Regions from separate parts of the Clostridium sp. AF32-12BH genome, predicted to be linked through region 2. Evidence: predicted binding sites of a transcription regulator. Region 2 holds the regulator's gene; each other region holds the start of a gene.

Region 1 (5,861 bases), on a different contig from region 2:
CGTAAGCGGCACATTTATTGCTTACGTTTCCACGGAGTGGATCCATTTGCCGCTTAAAAGGCGGGAAACACACCAGAAGGATTTGATGATATAGTCGATGCGGAGACACAACAATGTGAGCCATGCAGGCCAGTGAAGCAGCAGACCGCCCACAGCTCCGAGCGGAATGGAGACCAGCCACATGAAAAGGATATCTGCTTTCAAAAGGAAACGTGTATCGCCGCCGCCGCGCAGCACCCCTTTGGTCATAACGCACTGGATTGCCTCGAAAAAGATAATGACAACGTAGGCATTCATGAGCTGTCTGGTCATGGTTACGGTTTCTGGAGCCAGGGAGTACATGGAAATGGTCATCGGGCCAAGGATAAATACCATGATGGAGGCAATGGCGCCGAAGATCATGCTGAGCAGGTAAAACGTTTCGCCCTGTTTCATGGCTAGGTCCCGGTTCCCGGAGCCGATGGTATTGCCGGTGATGATGCCGGAGGCATTGGAAACGCCCTGAATGACAACGGTACAAAGCCGGTCGATCACCTGACAGATGGAGTTTGCAGCTACCACGGCCGCACCCATATGGCCGAGAACCACGGAAAGCAGATTCAGTCCCAGACCTAACAGGGCATCACTCAAAAGCACTGGTGCGCCGAGCCGCAGATAGTTTTTGTAAAACTGGATGGAAGGTGCTTTTAAGAGGTGTTTCAGTCGGAATCCGAGTTTTTTATCCATGACAAGGATATAGATGAAGGTTGCCAGAAATTCGGTCAGGCGGGCAATCAGGGTGCCCAGGGCAGCACCGGCAATCTCCATGCGCGGCATACCGCATTTTCCGAAGATGAAAATGTAGTTGGCGGCCAGGTTTATGGCAAAGGACAAAATCGAGACGTAGAGCCCAAGTTTCGCCTGCCCAACGGTGCGCATCAGCTGTGCAGCTACCAGACCGGTTCCATGGATGGCAAAGATCAGTACCGTGATCTTTAAGTATTTTACGCCGTAATTGATCACATCTTCTTCGGAAGTATAGATTTTCATGATGGGACGTGTAAAGAACAATGTCAGGGCTGCAAATACCAGCGCCACCCCAAGTGCGATACGCAGTGCCATGCTGAACGTTTCCCGTACATGGTCTTTGTCACGGGCGCCCCAGTACTGGGAAGCCAGTACACTGGAACCACCGATGATCCCGTAGCAGAAGATCAGAAAAAAGCTGTAAAACTGATTGGCGAGGCTGGAAGCAGAAAGCTGTGCTTCGCCAAACGAACCAAGCATCATGGTGTCAAGCATATTGACGCCCATATTGATGGCTGCCTGCAGTGCAACCGGAAGCATAATGGACAGGACATTTCTGTAAAAGCTCCTGTCTTTGATTAAAGTAACCCGCATAATGCAACTCCCCCCCTTTGTATACTTGTTATTATATAGAACAAGTTGAGAAAGTGCAATTTGAATTTCCGCGCGGAATTCAGATTTGAAATTCAGCCGGAGTTCGGATTGAAATTCGATTTGAAATTCTGCTCTCTGTCTTGCTTTTTTGCTGAAAATCAGATATAATAGACAGGCATTTATCTTTTGAGGTAATGATGGGCCATCGCCAAGCGGTAAGGCACAGGACTTTGACTCCTGCACTCGAGGGTTCGAATCCCGCTGGCCCAGCTGAAAAAGACGAGAAAACCTTTTTCTATACATGGAAGGTTTTCTCGTCTTTTTGTTTATTTTTTGGAGAAAGGGATTTGGATTTCCTGAAAATTTACAACAAAAAACACCAGAGCAAATGCTCTGGTGTTTTTTCGCTTTGATTCTTGATTCTATGACCTCATCGGGAATCGAACCCGAGTTTACGCCGTGAGAGGGCGTCGTCTTAACCGCTTGACCATGAGGCCAGAATCGAGGCGACAAGATTCGAACTTGCGACCTCTGCGTCCCGAACGCAGCGCTCTACCAAACTGAGCCACGCCTCGAAGCGACTCCAATAATATAGCACCTTTTGGAAAAGAATGCAAGCACTTTTTGAAAAAAGTTTAAAAAAGTTTTTTGCTACTTTTTTGCCTTTTTTTGGAAGCAGATTTTGCCGTCGAAAACCGTAAAACAGGCAGGGGAAAAGAGGAAAAGGGGAATCCAGGTTATGTATGGAAGAAAAAACACGGTTTTCCCCATTTTATGCAATTTGCTAATTGATAAAAATGTATCAATATGAGAAAATGAACCTATAGTATGCGCAGAAAACAGGAATGTGATGCGTATTTGTGTCAGCTATAGGTTTCAACGGGTTTGCGGACCAGAACCAGTGGGTCATATGAACAAAATTTGGAGGATTGAGTTATGAGAGTTACGATCTGTATTGGAAGTGCATGTCACTTAAAGGGATCCAGAGAGATCATCCAGCGTCTTCAGGAGCTGGTAAAAGAGCACGGAGTTTCCGATAAGGTAGATTTAAACGGAGCATTCTGCAGCGGAAACTGTGTAAATGGTGTCTGTGTAACGGTAGACGGAGAATTGTTCTCCTTAAAACCGGAAACAACCGATGACTTCTTTGCAAAGGAAATTTTAGGGAGGCTGTAAGCATGGCGATCATTGACTTTAAAGCTACAAAGTGCCGTCACTGTTACAAGTGTGTGCGAAACTGCGAAGTCAAAGCCATCATGGTAAAGGACGGTCGTGCGGAGATCATGCCGGACAACTGTATCTTATGTGGGCGCTGCCTGCAGATCTGCCCCCAGTCGGCCAAGACACTGGTGAGTGATCTTGGTATGGTAAAGGCTATGATCGAGGCGGGGGAGAAGGTCGTTGTTTCCATCGCGCCATCTTATATGGGCCTTTTAAAATATCACACCATTGGGCAGGTGCGCTGCGCACTCATGCGTCTGGGTTTTAACGATGTGCGTGAGACAGCGGAAGGCGCTGCGCTGGTAACAGCGGAGTATACAAGGCTGCTTGTGGAAGGTACCATGGAAAATATTATCAGTACCTGCTGTCCAAGTGTGAATGCGCTGATCGAGAAATATTACCCGCAGCTGATTCCGTATCTGGCCCCGGTGGTTTCTCCCATGATCGCGCATGGACGCATGATCAAGCAGGAGATGGGAGCGGATACCAAAGTGGTATTTTTAGGCCCCTGCATTGCGAAAAAGCAGGAAGCCCTGGATCCGCGCCATGCAGACTGCATTGATGCCGTCTTAAATTTCAACGATATCAACCGCTGGCTGAATGAGGAAGATATTGTCATTGAAGACTGTGAGGATATGCCGTTTGAGCAGCTGGATCCGCGGGTGAACCGTCTCTATCCGGTTACTAACGGGGTGATCAGTTCTGTTATGGTCACAGAGGCGAAGCAGGACAGATACCGGAAGTTCTATGTGCATGGAGAGAGCAACTGCATCGATCTGTGTCAGAGCATGATGCGGGGCGAGATCACAGGCTGCTTTATCGAGATGAATATGTGTTCCGGCGGCTGTATCAAGGGACCGACGGTAAACGATAAGTCCATTTCCCGGTTCAAAGTGAAGCTGGATATGGAAGAGCGGATTTCCCGGGATCCGGTACCAGAAGAGGAAACAAAGCCGCTGCTTAAAGAGGCAGCGTTGCATAAGGTATTTTTGGACCGCACACCGAAAGATCCGGTTCCTTCCGAGGAAGAAATCCGTAAAATTCTTGCAAAGACCGGAAAAATCCGCCCGGATGATGAATTAAACTGTGGTGCCTGCGGGTATCCGACCTGCCGTGAAAAGGCGATTGCCGTGTATCAGAAGAAGGCAGAGCTCGACATGTGCATTCCGTTCATGTATGAGAAGTCCAAGTCTTTTGCGAATCTGGTTATGGAGACATCACCGAACGTGGTCATAATCGTTGATGCGGACATGAAAATTATGGAATATTCTGCCGTGGGTGAAAAGTATTTTGGAAAGACCCGTGCAGAAGCGTTGCAGATGTATCTTTATGAGTTCATCGACCCGTCGGATTTCCAGTGGGTGTTCGATACCCACCAGAATATCCATGGCAAAAAGGTGCATTATCCGGAATTTAAACTGGATACACTTCAGAATATTGTATACATACCGGAACAGAATGTGGTACTTGCCACCTTCATCGACATTACGAAAGAGGAAGAACAGGCCAGACTGGAGTATGAGCGCAAGTTAGACACCATCGACTTAGCTCAGAAAGTCATCCACAAGCAGATGATGGTAGCCCAGGAGATTGCAGGACTTCTTGGCGAGACAACAGCAGAGACCAAGACGACGCTGACAAAGCTTTGCAAATCCCTTCTGGAGGACGGAAGCGACAACGGAGGTAAGTAGAATGGCAATTACCGTAGATGTTGCTTATAAAAGCCTGAATAAATTTTCAGAGGTTCTCTGCGGAGATAAGGTCGAGCTGTTAAAAACGGATGATTCCAATATTATGATCCTGGCAGATGGCATGGGAAGCGGTGTAAAGGCGAATATCCTTGCCACGCTGACCTCCAAGATCCTGGGAACGATGTTTTTAAACGGAGCAACCCTGGAAGAGTGTGTGGAGACGATCGTGGAGACGCTTCCCATCTGCAAGGTGCGGCAGGTTGCATATTCCACGTTCAGCATTTTGCAGGTCTTTCACAGCGGAGACGCGTATTTGGTCGAATTTGATAATCCAAGCTGTATTTTTATCCGGAATGGTCAGTTGGTGCCGATTCCGCAGAACATCCGGGAAGTGCAGGGCAAAAAAATCAATGAATTCCGTTTTCGGGTCCAGCGCGGCGACGCACTGATCCTGATGAGCGATGGAACCGTTCATGCGGGTGTGGGGCAGCTCTTAAACTTTGGCTGGCTCTGGGAAGACATTGCCAAATATGCGCTGAAGCAGTATGCGCTGACCATATCAGCCATGCGACTGGCGTCATCCATCTGCCAGGCGTGCGACGAACTTTACCAGTACCGCCCGGGTGATGACACCACGGTGGCGTGCATGCGCATCATCAACGCGAAACCGGTGCATTTGATGACGGGTCCTGCAAAGGATCCTTCCATGGACGAAGAGATGGTGAAGAGCTTTATGTCCGGCGACGATTCCACCAAGCGGATCGTCTGCGGCGGAACCAGTGCCACCATTGTGTCCAGAGTGTTAAAGAAACGTCTGGACGTATCGATGCAATATGCCGATCCGGATATTCCGCCCATTGCCTATATGGACGGGATTGAACTGGTAACGGAAGGCGTTCTGACGCTGAACCGTGTGGTGCAGCTGTTAAGACGATATGTCAAGAATGAAACCGTATCCGAGCAGTTTTTCCTGGAACTGGATAAGCCAAATGGTGCGTCCATGGTAGCCAAGATGCTGATTGAAGACTGCACAGAACTGCATTTATATGTCGGAAAAGCCATCAACAGCGCTTATCAGAATCCGGGCCTACCGTTTGACTTAGGCATCCGCCAGAACCTGGTAGAGCAGCTGAAGACGGTTGTGGAAGATATGGGAAAACAGGTAACCGTAACCTACTATTAAATGATACCAGGGTACAAAAAGCTTTTACCCCTAACATCATGAAGCAGGTTTATAAATAAATGAATGGTAGCGGCCGGAAATTCTGGCAGTTACAAGATGAAAGAAAACAGAGAGTTGAGCAGGATGTCACATGGCTGTGAGCAGACTTGGCTGTTGCCAGGTATGCGAAAGAAGCTGCAGTCCGCAGGTTTGCGGCTGCGGTGAACAGCCAAATTTTGCGGAGCGGACATCCGGAAATGAGGAGGAAAATTATGGTAACAAATGACGCAACAATCTTACGCATCAAACACGACGTACTGTACGAGGTAGCAAAGCTGGCATGGGCTGGTGAGCTGGATGAGGAACATAAGGAGCAGGTTCCGTACACCATCATCCCGGGACCGCAG
Region 2 (5,861 bases):
TCCTTTACATAGGTGACAAACGATTTCAGGCCGAGTGCCGGTCTTAGCGGCACTCGGTCTTTCTGCACTTCGTCAGACGGATACATTCCATAGATGGTGATACCGGCGCGAACATAGTTTAAGTTTGCCTGTGGCAAATCAATGATTCCTGCACTATTGGAACAGTGTTTCATGGGAATTTCAATTCCGCGTTCCTTTAATAAATCTGTAAAATGCAGATAACGGTTTAACTGCGTCATGGCAGATGTTTTTTCTTCTTCGTCTGCCCTGGAAAAATGGGTAAACAGTCCTTCGATCTCAATGCCTGGAAGATTGCCGATTTCTGCTGTCAGATCCGCGCCGGACTCATCTGCTTCCATACCAATCCGGCGCATTCCGGTGTCGAGTGCAAGATGAATCCGGGCTGTTTTCTCCATGCTGACGGCCAGATCCGACAAAGGCTTTGCCTGTTCCATGGTAAAAATAGTCGGCCGGATTTCATTTTCTATCAGTTCCTGGTAGGCAGATGGATGTGTCACACCCAGGATCAGAATCATTTTTTTGATGCCATTGCGGCGAAGAAGCATGGCTTCCTCGATCGTTGCTACCGCATACCCATCCACATAGTCCTCAATCGCCTCCGCCACCGGGACAGATCCATGACCATACGCGTCTGTCTTAATGACTCCGATCATACCAGTGCTTTTGTCAATATTCCTGCGCATGGACTCCATGTTAAACCTGATTGCGTCCAAATCTACCGGTGCATAAACCCGTGTATACTGCCTGTGATTCATAATTTAATTTTGTTCCTCGTTTCTATCTATTTTAAAATACTGTCTGCCAGATTCGTGGCAAGCACTCCGTTTTCTCCAAATTTGTCTGCCGCATACTCTCCCGCACGTCCATGAACATACACGCCAAACGCTGCTGCCTCAGCACATTCCATGCCGCGGGCCAAAAGACCTGCGATCACGCCGGTCAGGACATCGCCGGAACCGCCTTTTGCCATGGCACTGCAGCCGCTCTGGTTGATCCAGGTACCGCCATCCTTATCCGTGATCACAGTAACTGCATCTTTTAACACACAAACGGTGCCATAACGGGCACTATAGGCCCTAGCCTCTTCCAGCGGTGCCTTTTTCAGATCAGCTGCCGGAACCGAGGTCAGCCGGCTCATTTCGCCCATATGCGGTGTAATAATAATATTCTCTGTAAAATAACGTGTCAGATACGGATGGGATGCCACACAGTTTAACCCATCTGCATCTAGAACAATCGGCACATAAGCGTCGGACAGAACCGTTTCCAACAGATACTCTGTGTAAGCATCCTGCCCCAGTCCGGGTCCCGCTGCGATCACATCAGCCCAGGCACACTCCTTTTCCAGTATTGTTTGCATGGTCTCTTCTTCATCCGGATCATAGCAGGATACGATTGCCTCCGGAAGCTGCGTCTGCAAGACTGTCCGGTTTTCCGGCACAGTAAGGATTTTCACCAGCCCCGCTCCCGTACGGTATGCGCCAAGCGCTGTAAAATAAGCAGCCCCGCTCATTCCACGGCTTCCCGCGATCACAAGGACTTTTCCAAAAGTCCCTTTGTTGCCGTCTTCCTGCCGTTTGGGAAGCTTGCTTAAATCCTCCGGCGTCAGGACCTTTGCATCCCATCCGCTCTTTAACAGGCTGATCTTTGAGAAGCCGATATCAGCCACCTCAAGTTTTCCAACATATTTTTTTCCAGGATACAATAACAGTCCTGTTTTTGGATATCCAAACGTTACCGTCACGTCGGCAGCCAGTGCTGCTCCCATGATTTCTCCCGTACTTCCATGAATTCCGGATGGTGTATCGACTGCGATCACACCAGCATCACACCGCTCACGTATGCGTTCCAGTATTTCCAGTACTTTTCGGTATTCCCCGGTAATATCGCGGCCAAGACCAATTCCAAACAAGGCATCCAGAATGATGTCGCAATCTGCGTTTTCATATTCTTCTGCCGATAGTTTCGGCACATTTAAATTTTTTGCAATCCGCTTCTGATGTTTCATCTCTTCCGAATCGTACTGCGCATTTCCGGCAAAGAAAAGGCTGACTTCATAGCCGCGTTCCTGCAAAATCCGCCCGGCTGCCACACCGTCTGCCCCATTGTTTCCTGTCCCGCATACCGCAAGAATATGGGCATTTTTTCCCCATCCCCGCTCGGCTGCCATACGTTCTGCTGTCTTAGCAACTGCAAGCGCTGCGCGCTCCATCAAAACCATTGACGGAATCCCGATTTCCCTGATTGTATTCTGGTCGACTGCTTTCATTTGCTGTGCAGTTACTGCATAATTCATGTTCCGCCTCCTTGAATAGGACATCGTTTGCTGCTGTTTGCGCATACGTGCCCGGCAACTCTCATTTTCCCATGTAGCAAAAAACGACAGGCAGGAGAATTCGCTTACCCCTGCCTGCCGGCCCTTGCATTACTGTTCAAAAACCAGCCTGTGAACAATAACGCGCTTCCCCTTCACACGGTTCTGTTATGATTCGCCCTGCGCCTTCTTTTGCTCTTCTTCTTTCTTTCGGTCCTGCATGCTGCATACCCGGTAGGACAAGCGCATCAGGCTTTCCGAAAGATGTACATTTTCAACAACGACATCATCCGGTACATTCAGGTCCACATGCGCAAAATTCCAGATTGCCTTGATTCCCGCATTCACAAGCCTGTCCGCGATTTCCGGTGCTTTCGTCTTCGGGATGGTCAGTGCCGCCATCTGGACGTTATTGTCTTTGATGAACTGTTCCAGATCGTCGACACCACGGATCTCTATACCGCGTACCACAAGACCGATCAGTCTTGGATTGATATCAAACATTCCTTTGATAATGAAACCACGCTTTTCAAAGTTTGCATAATTCGCAATCGCCTGTCCTAAATTTCCGGCACCGATGATGATCAGGTTATGCTGGCGGTCGATTCCAAGAATTTTACCGATTTCTGTATATAAGTATTTTACATTATACCCGTAGCCCTGCTGGCCAAATCCTCCGAAATTATTTAAATCCTGACGAATCTGGGAAGCAGTCACTTTCATCCGGGTACTGAGTTCATTGGATGAGATACGCTCTACACCTGATTCCAATAACTCTCCGAGGTAACGGTAATACCGCGGAAGCCTTGTAATGACTGCTTTGGATATCTCTCTGTTTTCCATGCTGCACATCTCCTATACGTAAACTATTGTAATCTATTATAACCGTTTGCGAAATCTATGTCAATGTTCAAACAATTCCTGAGCAAAAAATACACAGAAAGCCTTTACAAGTGCCAAAAACCTATATTATACTTGATAAGTCTTATAGTAGAAAACGTAACGAAATGGAGTTATCTATGATTTTATCATGCAATCACATCAGCAAAGCATTTGGTACAGATGAAATCCTGTCCGAAGTTTCTTTCCATATAGAAGACCAGGAAAAAGCCGCGATTGTCGGAATCAACGGAGCCGGAAAGTCCACTCTGTTAAAGATCATCGTCGGCGAACTCGCTGCAGATTCCGGCGAAGTTGTCCTTGCAAAAGGCAAAACACTCGGATACCTGGCACAGCATCAGGATCTGGACAGCAGCCGTACCATTTATGAAGAATTAAAAGAAGTCAAGCAGCCCATCATCGACATGGAGCTTGAGATCCGGGAACTGGAGATCCGTATGCAGCATGCCTCAGGCGAAGAACTGGAGCAGATGCTTTCTACATACAGCCGTTTAAGCCATACATTCGAGCTGGAAAACGGATATGCCTGGAAAAGCGAACTGACCGGAGTATTAAAAGGTCTCGGATTCACGGAAGACGAATTTGACAAAACAGTCTCAACCCTCTCCGGCGGTCAGAAGACCCGTGTATCCCTCGGCAAGCTTCTGCTCTCCCGCCCGGATATCATCCTCCTCGATGAGCCAACCAACCATCTGGACATGGAATCCATCGCCTGGCTGGAAACCTATCTCTTAAACTATAACGGTGCCGTGATCATCGTAGCACATGACCGGTACTTCTTAAACCGCGTTGTCACAAAAGTTGTGGAGTTGGAGCAGGGACATGCTTCTGTCTACCTTGGAAATTACACTGCCTACAGCGAAAAGAAAGCCATGATCCGCTCTGCCCAGATGAAGGCCTGGTTAAACCAGCAGCAGGAAATCAAACACCAGGAGGAGGTCATCACCAAATTAAAATCCTTCAACCGGGAAAAGTCTATCAAACGTGCAGAAAGCCGCGAGAAAATGCTCTCCAAGATCCAGGTTTTAGAAAAGCCTGCCGAGATCCAGGATGAGATGCGGATCACCCTGGAGCCAAACATTGTCAGCGGAAACGATGTCCTCACCATCAAAGATCTGAGCAAATCCTTTGGTTCCACCCACCTGTTCTCCCATGTAGATATGGAAGTCAAACGCGGAGAACGGGTTGCCATCATCGGAAACAATGGCACCGGAAAAACTACCATATTAAAGATCATCAACGGTATGCTCCCGGCCGACACCGGAACCATCACGCTGGGATCCAAAGTCCATATCGGTTACTACGATCAGGAGCATCACGTTCTCCATATGGAAAAAACAGTCTTCGAGGAAGTGCAGGATGCCTATCCGAACCTGACCAACACACAAGTCCGCAACATTCTTGCCGCGTTCCTTTTTACCGGGGACGATGTATTTAAGCGGATCTCCGATTTAAGCGGTGGGGAGCGCGGACGTGTTTCCCTCGCCAAGCTTATGCTCTCGGAGGCCAACTTCCTGATCCTGGACGAGCCAACCAACCACCTGGATATTACCTCCAAGGAAATTCTGGAAAATGCATTGAAACATTATACCGGAACCGTGCTTTACGTTTCCCACGACCGTTATTTCATCAACCAGACTGCAACCCGGATTCTGGAACTGACCGGTCAGACGTTCTTAAATTATATCGGTAACTACGATTACTATCTGGAAAAGAAGGATCTCATGAAAGAGCTCTACGTGGATTCGGAACACACAGAACGCGACCGTGCGATTGGAACAGCTGCAGCAAACGGAAATTTAAAAGCCACAGGCGTTCCCGGTATGGCAAAATCCACAGCGGAAACAGAGGTAAAGCTGGACTGGAAAGCCCAGAAAGAAGAACAGGCGCGCATCCGTAAACGCCAGAATGACTTAAAGAAGGTCGAAGACGAAATCCATCGTCTGGAAACCCGTGATGGTGAAATTGACGCGCTGCTCTCACAGGAAGAAATTTACACCGATGTAGCACGCCTGGTAGAACTGAATAATGAAAAAGAGTCCCTCCAGAAAAAACTGGAAGAACTCTATGAGACATGGGAAGAGCTGGCAGAATGATCTGCCGGCTCTTCTTTTTGATGCAGGATCATTTCCAGTTTTTCGCAAAGTTCTGGAAATTTCCGGCGCAGTTCTTCCGTTTTTTCTCCGCTTACATAGGCAGAAAACAATGTTCCAAAACAAAAGCCTGCATCTTCCGCATAGTAATCCGGGATCTCCAAAATGCGTTCCAGCACCGGACTGACTTTCCAGTATTCCTGCATTACGGCGCTGTCTCCCCGGTAACATCCTGCTTTATAGGCGACGTATTCCCCAAACGCCTGTAAGATGGAATCGGCATCACAAAACTTCACTTTTTTATAGCGACGGTCCGTACTGTAGCGGACATAATAGATCCCGGAAGAAGTAGATGGAGCCTCAAAGTAAGTTTTCTTCGTGTAAAAAAGGAACTGCCAGCCGTCCTTCACAAATTGCCGGATCCACCCTCTTGGCACCTCATAAAGATAATCCGTGATCAGATCCTTGTCTTCGGAATCCGGTTTTCTGGTTCCGATCACCCGGATTTCCCCTTTCTTATCCTCCTGGCCGTC
Region 3 (5,861 bases), on a different contig from region 2:
TCACAGCGCTTTGCGATTGCGTGGTAGAATACCCGGGAAATTCCATTGAACTGAATGAAGAAATGCTGCAGCAGACAGCTGTGCTGAAAATAAGATAGAAGAGTCCATGCAAACGCCTCAGAAAACTGGATACAGAATTCTGAGGCGTTTGTTTGATACTGCAGATTATTTTTCATCCACCACCTGGAAAATGTAGAACTTCAGATAGTAGGATGCCTGCTCACCACCGGTCCAAAGAATCGGATGGTCGGCTGCCTGGGTGCGGTATTCGACCTGGCGGAGGCGTTTGTGTACGTTTCCTGCAGCTTCGCGGATGGTCTTGGTGAACAGTTCCGGATCCATGAAATGAGAGCAGGAGCAGGTCGCAAGATAGCCACCGTCCTTCACCAGCTTCATGCCGCGCAGGTTGATCTCGCGGTAACCCTTGACAGCGTTTTTGATGGAACTGCGGGATTTCGTGAAAGCAGGCGGGTCCAGAATGACAACATCGAATTTTTCACCTTTTTCTTCCAATTCTGGAAGCAGATCGAACACATCGGCACACTGGAAGGTGACGCGGTCGGAAAGACCGTTTAACTCTGCATTCTCGCGGGCCTGTGCGACACCTAACTCAGAGGCATCGACACCCAGGACGGAAGCGGCTCCGGCAATGCCTGCGTTTAAGGCAAAGGAACCAGTGTGGGTAAAGCAGTCCAGAACCTTTTTGCCTTTGCACAGCTTCTGGATCGCAAGGCGGTTGTACTTCTGGTCGAGGAAGAAGCCGGTTTTCTGGCCGTCCTGCACGTCGACGATGTAGCGAACACCGTTTTCCACGATCTCTACTTTGGTGTCGAATGGCTCGCCGATAAAGCCTTTTACGCGCTCCATGCCTTCCTGAAGACGTACCTTTGCATCGCTGCGCTCGTAAATACCGCGGATGGAGATACCGTCTTCTGCCAGAACCTTTTTCAGCTTATCCAGAATCACCGGTTTCCAGCGGTCGATGCCCAGTGCGAGAGACTCAACTACAAGGACATCGGAAAATTTGTCGATGACGATACCAGGCAGGAAATCTGCCTCACCGAAGATCAGGCGGCAGCTGGAGGTATCTACGGTAGATTTGCGGTACTCCCAGGCATTGCGGACACGCATCTCGATGAACGCGTCATCTACAACGGTATCTTTTTTGCGGGTCATCATGCGGACGGTGATCTTGGAACGGGTGTTGATAAAGCCCTGTCCCATAGGATAGCCGTCGAAGTCGGAGACGGTGACCATATCGCCGTTTTCGAAATTTCCTTCGATTTTATCGATCTCGTTGTCGTAGATCCAGGCGCCGCCGGATTTTAAGGTGCGGCCTTCGCCTTTCTTTAAAATAACATTTGCAGACATAATAGATATGCTCCTTTATGATTTTTTTGTTTCTCTCTTCGCCTCTAAGTTGGAAACAACCATGGTGCAGGCTGCGTCACCGGTGATGTTGACGGTGGTACGACCCATATCGAAGATACGGTCCACACCGGCTACCAGGGCGATGCCATCGACCGGAAGTCCGACAGAGGTCAGTACCATAGCCAGCATGATCATACCGGCACCTGGGACACCGGCGATTCCGATGGAAGCTGCGAACATAATGGCCGGAAGCATTCCCTTGAAGAAGGTTACATTTAAGATCATCTCCATGTATTTCATGAAAATCTCGTTTAAGTCATTGAAAGCATTGGTGCGGGAAAGCCCGATTGGCTGCTGATGCAGTAAAAAAGGAGACACTGCACCTGAACACGCAATGTCCCCGTTGACATTACTTTTATCTTAGCATATCCTTAACGGATGCGCAACCGCTATTGAAGGTGCAAAAAAAGCATGATAGAATAGAAATAATCATGAAAAAACAACAGAACCCCTCTTATATAGGAAGGAAAAAACGTATCTATATGAAAGAAAGCAGAACGGAAGAAACAAGAACGGCGGAAGTGAGAATGACGGAAACGAGAGCAGCAGAAACGGGAACGGAAGAAGCGAGAATGACGGAAGCGAGCAAAAGAAGAACGAATAAAACGGGATCAGCAGAAACTGCAATGGTACCGGCTCTGCAAAAGCACGACCGGACGAAATATAAGCTGGCGGCTTCCATCAAGGAATGTATGAAGACCACGCCGGTCGACCGCATCACTGTAAAGGATATCGTGGAGGGCAGCGGACTCACCCGTCAGACTTTCTACCGCAATTTCAAGGACAAGTATGACCTCATCAACTGGTATTTCGATAAGCTGGTGCTGCAGTCGTTTGAGCAGATCGGTATGGGAAATACGGTGGGCGAGAGCCTGACCCAGAAATTTGAGTTCATTTTAAATGAGAAAGCATTTTTTACCGAGGCATTCCGCTCCGATGACTATAACTCGGTTAAGGAGCATGACTTTGAGCTGATCCTGCAGTTTTACAAGGATCTGATCGCTCGAAAGACCAGCCGTCCGCTGGGAGAGGAACTTGAGTTTTTACTGGAGATGTACTGCCGCGGCTCGGTATACATGACAGAAAAATGGGTGCTTGGCGGCATGAAGGATTCCCCGCGCCGGATGTCTGATAAGCTGGTTGAGGCGATGCCGCCGAAGCTGGAAAAAGTCTTTTCAGAACTGGAACTCTTATAAAATGTTACAAATTAAACAAAATAAATTGTGAGGAATCCACAAAAATGAGAAGAAAGTGACAGAAGTGATACTTTGTCACTTTCTTTTTCTCATTATACTTGTTAAAATAATATCAGTTCGTGAGAGGAAAAATGCCAAACGATTTCGTGCTGGCAAAGTGTCACGAAGAAATTCAGCAAAACAAGAAATCAAATGAGCACAGACTCAAGGAGGATTTTATCATGGCAAACAGAATCGTTTTAAATGAAACTTCTTATCATGGCGCAGGCGCTATCAAAGAGATCGCAAATGAGGTAAAGACCAGAGGCTTTGCAAAAGCTTTCGTATGTTCTGACCCGGATCTGATCAAATTTGGCGTAACCAAGAAAGTAACCGACGTATTAGACGAGGCTGGTCTTGCTTATGAGATCTACTCCAACATCAAACCGAACCCAACCATCGAGAACGTGCAGACTGGTGTTGCAGCATTCAAGGCATCTGGCGCTGACTACCTGATCGCAATCGGCGGTGGTTCCTCTATGGATACTGCAAAAGCAATCGGTATCATCATCAACAACCCGGAGTTCGAGGATGTCAGAAGCCTTGAGGGTGTAGCACCGACCAAGAAACCGTGCGTACCGATCATCGCAGTTCCGACCACTGCAGGTACCGCAGCAGAGGTTACCATCAACTACGTAATCACCGATGTTGAGAAAAAACGTAAATTCGTTTGTGTAGATACCCACGATATCCCGGTTGTTGCAGTGATCGACCCGGATATGATGTCCAGCATGCCGAAGGGCCTGACCGCTTCCACTGGTATGGACGCATTAACCCACGCAATCGAGGGTTACATCACCAAGGGTGCATGGGAGATGACCGATATGTTCCACTTAAAAGCAATCGAGATCATTTCCAAATCCCTGCGCGGCGCAGTAGCAAACACCCCAGAGGGCAGAGAAGGCATGGCACTTGGTCAGTATGTAGCAGGTATGGGCTTCTCTAACGTAGGTCTTGGTATTGTTCATTCCATGGCACACTCCCTGGGTGCTGTTTATGATACCCCGCACGGTGTAGCAAACGCAATCCTTCTGCCGACGATCATGGAGTACAACGCTCCGTGCACCGGTGACAAGTACAAATACATCGCAAAGGCAATGGGCGTTGAAGGTGTCGATTCCATGAGCCAGGAAGAGTACCGCAAGGCAGCAGTCGATGCCGTGAAGAAACTGTCCGCAGATGTAGGTATCCCGGCAGACTTAAAGGCAATCGTAAAAGAAGAGGATCTGGACTTCCTGTCCGAGTCCGCATACGCAGATGCATGCCGTCCGGGCAACCCGAGAGACACCTCTGTAGAAGAGATCAAAGAGCTGTATAAGTCTCTGATGTAATAGCAATTTCAGTATATGACAAGGGCCGTGTGAGTTGCCGAAAGGCAACTCACACGGCCCTATTAAAGTTAATCAAGTTATTATATTGTTTCTTCTCCGCTCCGGTGCGCAGCCGGTGTCTGTCCGGTATATTTCTTGAATAACACGTAATAATATTTCACATTGGAGAATCCCACATTCCGCGCGATGCTGTCTATGGATTCCTGACTGTTTCGCAGGAGTGTTTTGCTTTCCTCCAGGCGGCAGGTGTTGATGCAGTCGTTGATGGAGTGACCGTAGGCGCTGCGGAACATGCGCCCTAAGTAGGCGTTGTTTAATTGCAGGCGGTCGGCAATGCTCTGGGCATTCAGTTCCGGATCGTGGTATTCCTGCTCTACGATTTCCTTTACCTTTTGCGCCAGATTGGAGTATTTCTGTGCTTTTTTCTCACTGTAATTTTCGCAGATCACAGCAAAAGCTTTTTCGAAAGTCCGGTCAATCTCGGAAAAATCGGAGATCTGCTCTACATGTTCCGGCAGCAGGCGTTCTTCCTCTGTAAGAAGATCGGAATGCAGGTCTTTTAAGATCCGGCAGATCGTGTCTTCCGTACGGTTCAGGATATACTGGAACGAATCGTAGCGGTAGGTATAAAGCCGGTCCCGGATTTCCTGCCACTTGGCGAGGCTGGATTCCAGCTTGCCGGCTTTTAAGCGTGCAGTCAGTTCTGTAAAATCTTTGGTGGAAACCGAGTTTTCCGCAGTCTTCTTTTCCAATTCAGTTTCCATAACAACGGTTTGTGCCGCATCCAGTACCAGCGCCAGGCGGTGCAGCTCCCGCAGATTGCCAAAGTGAGAGGTCAGTTCCTGAAAATCAGAAAAGAGTGTGCCGACAAATACCCGGCATTCCAGCGTATCCGCAAGCTGTTTTGCGAATGCGTTCTGTGCATCCGGAAAAGCGTAAGAGGCAATGCAGGCATAAATATTGTCGGATTTTGTGATCAGGATTTCCGGGTGCTCCTGCAGGGCGGCACGGTAAATATCACTGCGGTGATGTGCCTGAATGAGCATCAGTCCATAGGGCGGGACAGCTGTCTTGAAAAGGCGGTCTGCATCTGCCGGGCGTTTTTCCAGCAGCATATCATAAAGAATCTGCTCCAGACTGGTGCGCTCGGATTTGGAAACGACATTCTCAAGCTGTTTTTTTAGCGGAAGTGTTTCTTCATTTGCTGTTGCTTTGAGTGCAGAATCTGTTTCTGGCTCACCAGTCAGACAGGAGTCAATCTGCCGGATGGCATCTTTCATTCGGAGCATAGGCAGAAAACTGTAAAACAGAAGTGCCAGAAGCAAAGCACCGAACAGAAAGCTTAAGCCGATGATGATGCGGGTCGTGATCTGGCGGAACCGGTAAAAACGGGGAACCAGTTCCCGGATGGAGGTGATCCGCAGATAAATATGTCCGCTATCCGGTGACTCATAGTAGAGACAGATTTCATTCCGGTTTTTTCCGAGAATGTAGCCGGATGGCGGATTCTCGGTATCTTCATGGATCTGCTTGTAGTAAGGCTGGCTGGAGGCGCAGAGGGCTTCATCTGCGTAGAGCAGAGGGTTACCGGCAAGGTCCAGAACGATAAAGTCGGAGGAAGGATTGGCTAACAGAAGAAAGTTCTGGTACCAGTCATCGTGAATGGTGACAACCAGTGCGTTTGGCTTCGGTGTGCGGTCCGGGTAGAGCTCATAGAAGATAAAGGCATAGTAATTGTGGTCGCTGTGTTCCTCGTCCCCGTCTTCGTGGCAGTAGACTGCATGGAAGCGCTGGTCTACAGAACGGTCAGAGAGGAGATCGCGGATGGGAATTGCATTGACATCCTCCAGCTTGCGGGCAAAGA

The links. The regulator Rex, encoded in region 2, represses fermentation and respiration genes when NADH is low (regulators of the CRP and FNR family bind a similar motif). The targets are predictions, from matches to a motif close to ATTGTTAANNNNTTAACAAT.
Region 1: a site for Rex is predicted at 2,168-2,187, ahead of DWZ40_RS05380 (NAD(P)H-dependent oxidoreductase subunit E). Genes of this name have one in related genera too.
Region 3: a site for Rex is predicted at 2,725-2,744, ahead of fucO (lactaldehyde reductase). Genes of this name have one in related genera too.

What each region holds. Positions count from the first base shown of each region.
Region 1 covers NZ_QUEH01000004.1:149,007-154,867, forward strand. Annotated here, with positions in the region: gene DWZ40_RS05360 (MATE family efflux transporter) at 22-1,380, opposite strand; tRNA gene DWZ40_RS05365 (tRNA-Gln) at 1,579-1,650, shown strand; tRNA gene DWZ40_RS05370 (tRNA-Glu) at 1,806-1,877, opposite strand; tRNA gene DWZ40_RS05375 (tRNA-Pro) at 1,882-1,955, opposite strand; gene DWZ40_RS05380 (NAD(P)H-dependent oxidoreductase subunit E) at 2,317-2,556, shown strand; gene DWZ40_RS05385 ([Fe-Fe] hydrogenase large subunit C-terminal domain-containing protein) at 2,559-4,292, shown strand; gene DWZ40_RS05390 (SpoIIE family protein phosphatase) at 4,294-5,475, shown strand; gene DWZ40_RS05395 (4Fe-4S dicluster domain-containing protein) at 5,727-5,861, shown strand, end outside.
Region 2 covers NZ_QUEH01000012.1:53,176-59,036, reverse strand. Annotated here, with positions in the region: gene alr (alanine racemase) at 1-776, opposite strand, end outside; gene DWZ40_RS12725 (NAD(P)H-hydrate dehydratase) at 803-2,317, opposite strand; gene DWZ40_RS12720 (redox-sensing transcriptional repressor Rex) at 2,504-3,178, opposite strand; gene abc-f (ribosomal protection-like ABC-F family protein) at 3,355-5,331, shown strand; gene DWZ40_RS12710 (hypothetical protein) at 5,301-5,861, opposite strand, start outside.
Region 3 covers NZ_QUEH01000004.1:269,458-275,318, forward strand. Annotated here, with positions in the region: gene DWZ40_RS05895 (MBL fold metallo-hydrolase) at 1-98, shown strand, start outside; gene DWZ40_RS05900 (class I SAM-dependent rRNA methyltransferase) at 166-1,371, opposite strand; partial or broken gene DWZ40_RS05905 (cation:dicarboxylase symporter family transporter) at 1,387-1,614, opposite strand; gene DWZ40_RS05910 (TetR/AcrR family transcriptional regulator C-terminal domain-containing protein) at 1,914-2,627, shown strand; gene fucO (lactaldehyde reductase) at 2,849-3,997, shown strand; gene DWZ40_RS05920 (helix-turn-helix transcriptional regulator) at 4,078-5,861, opposite strand, start outside.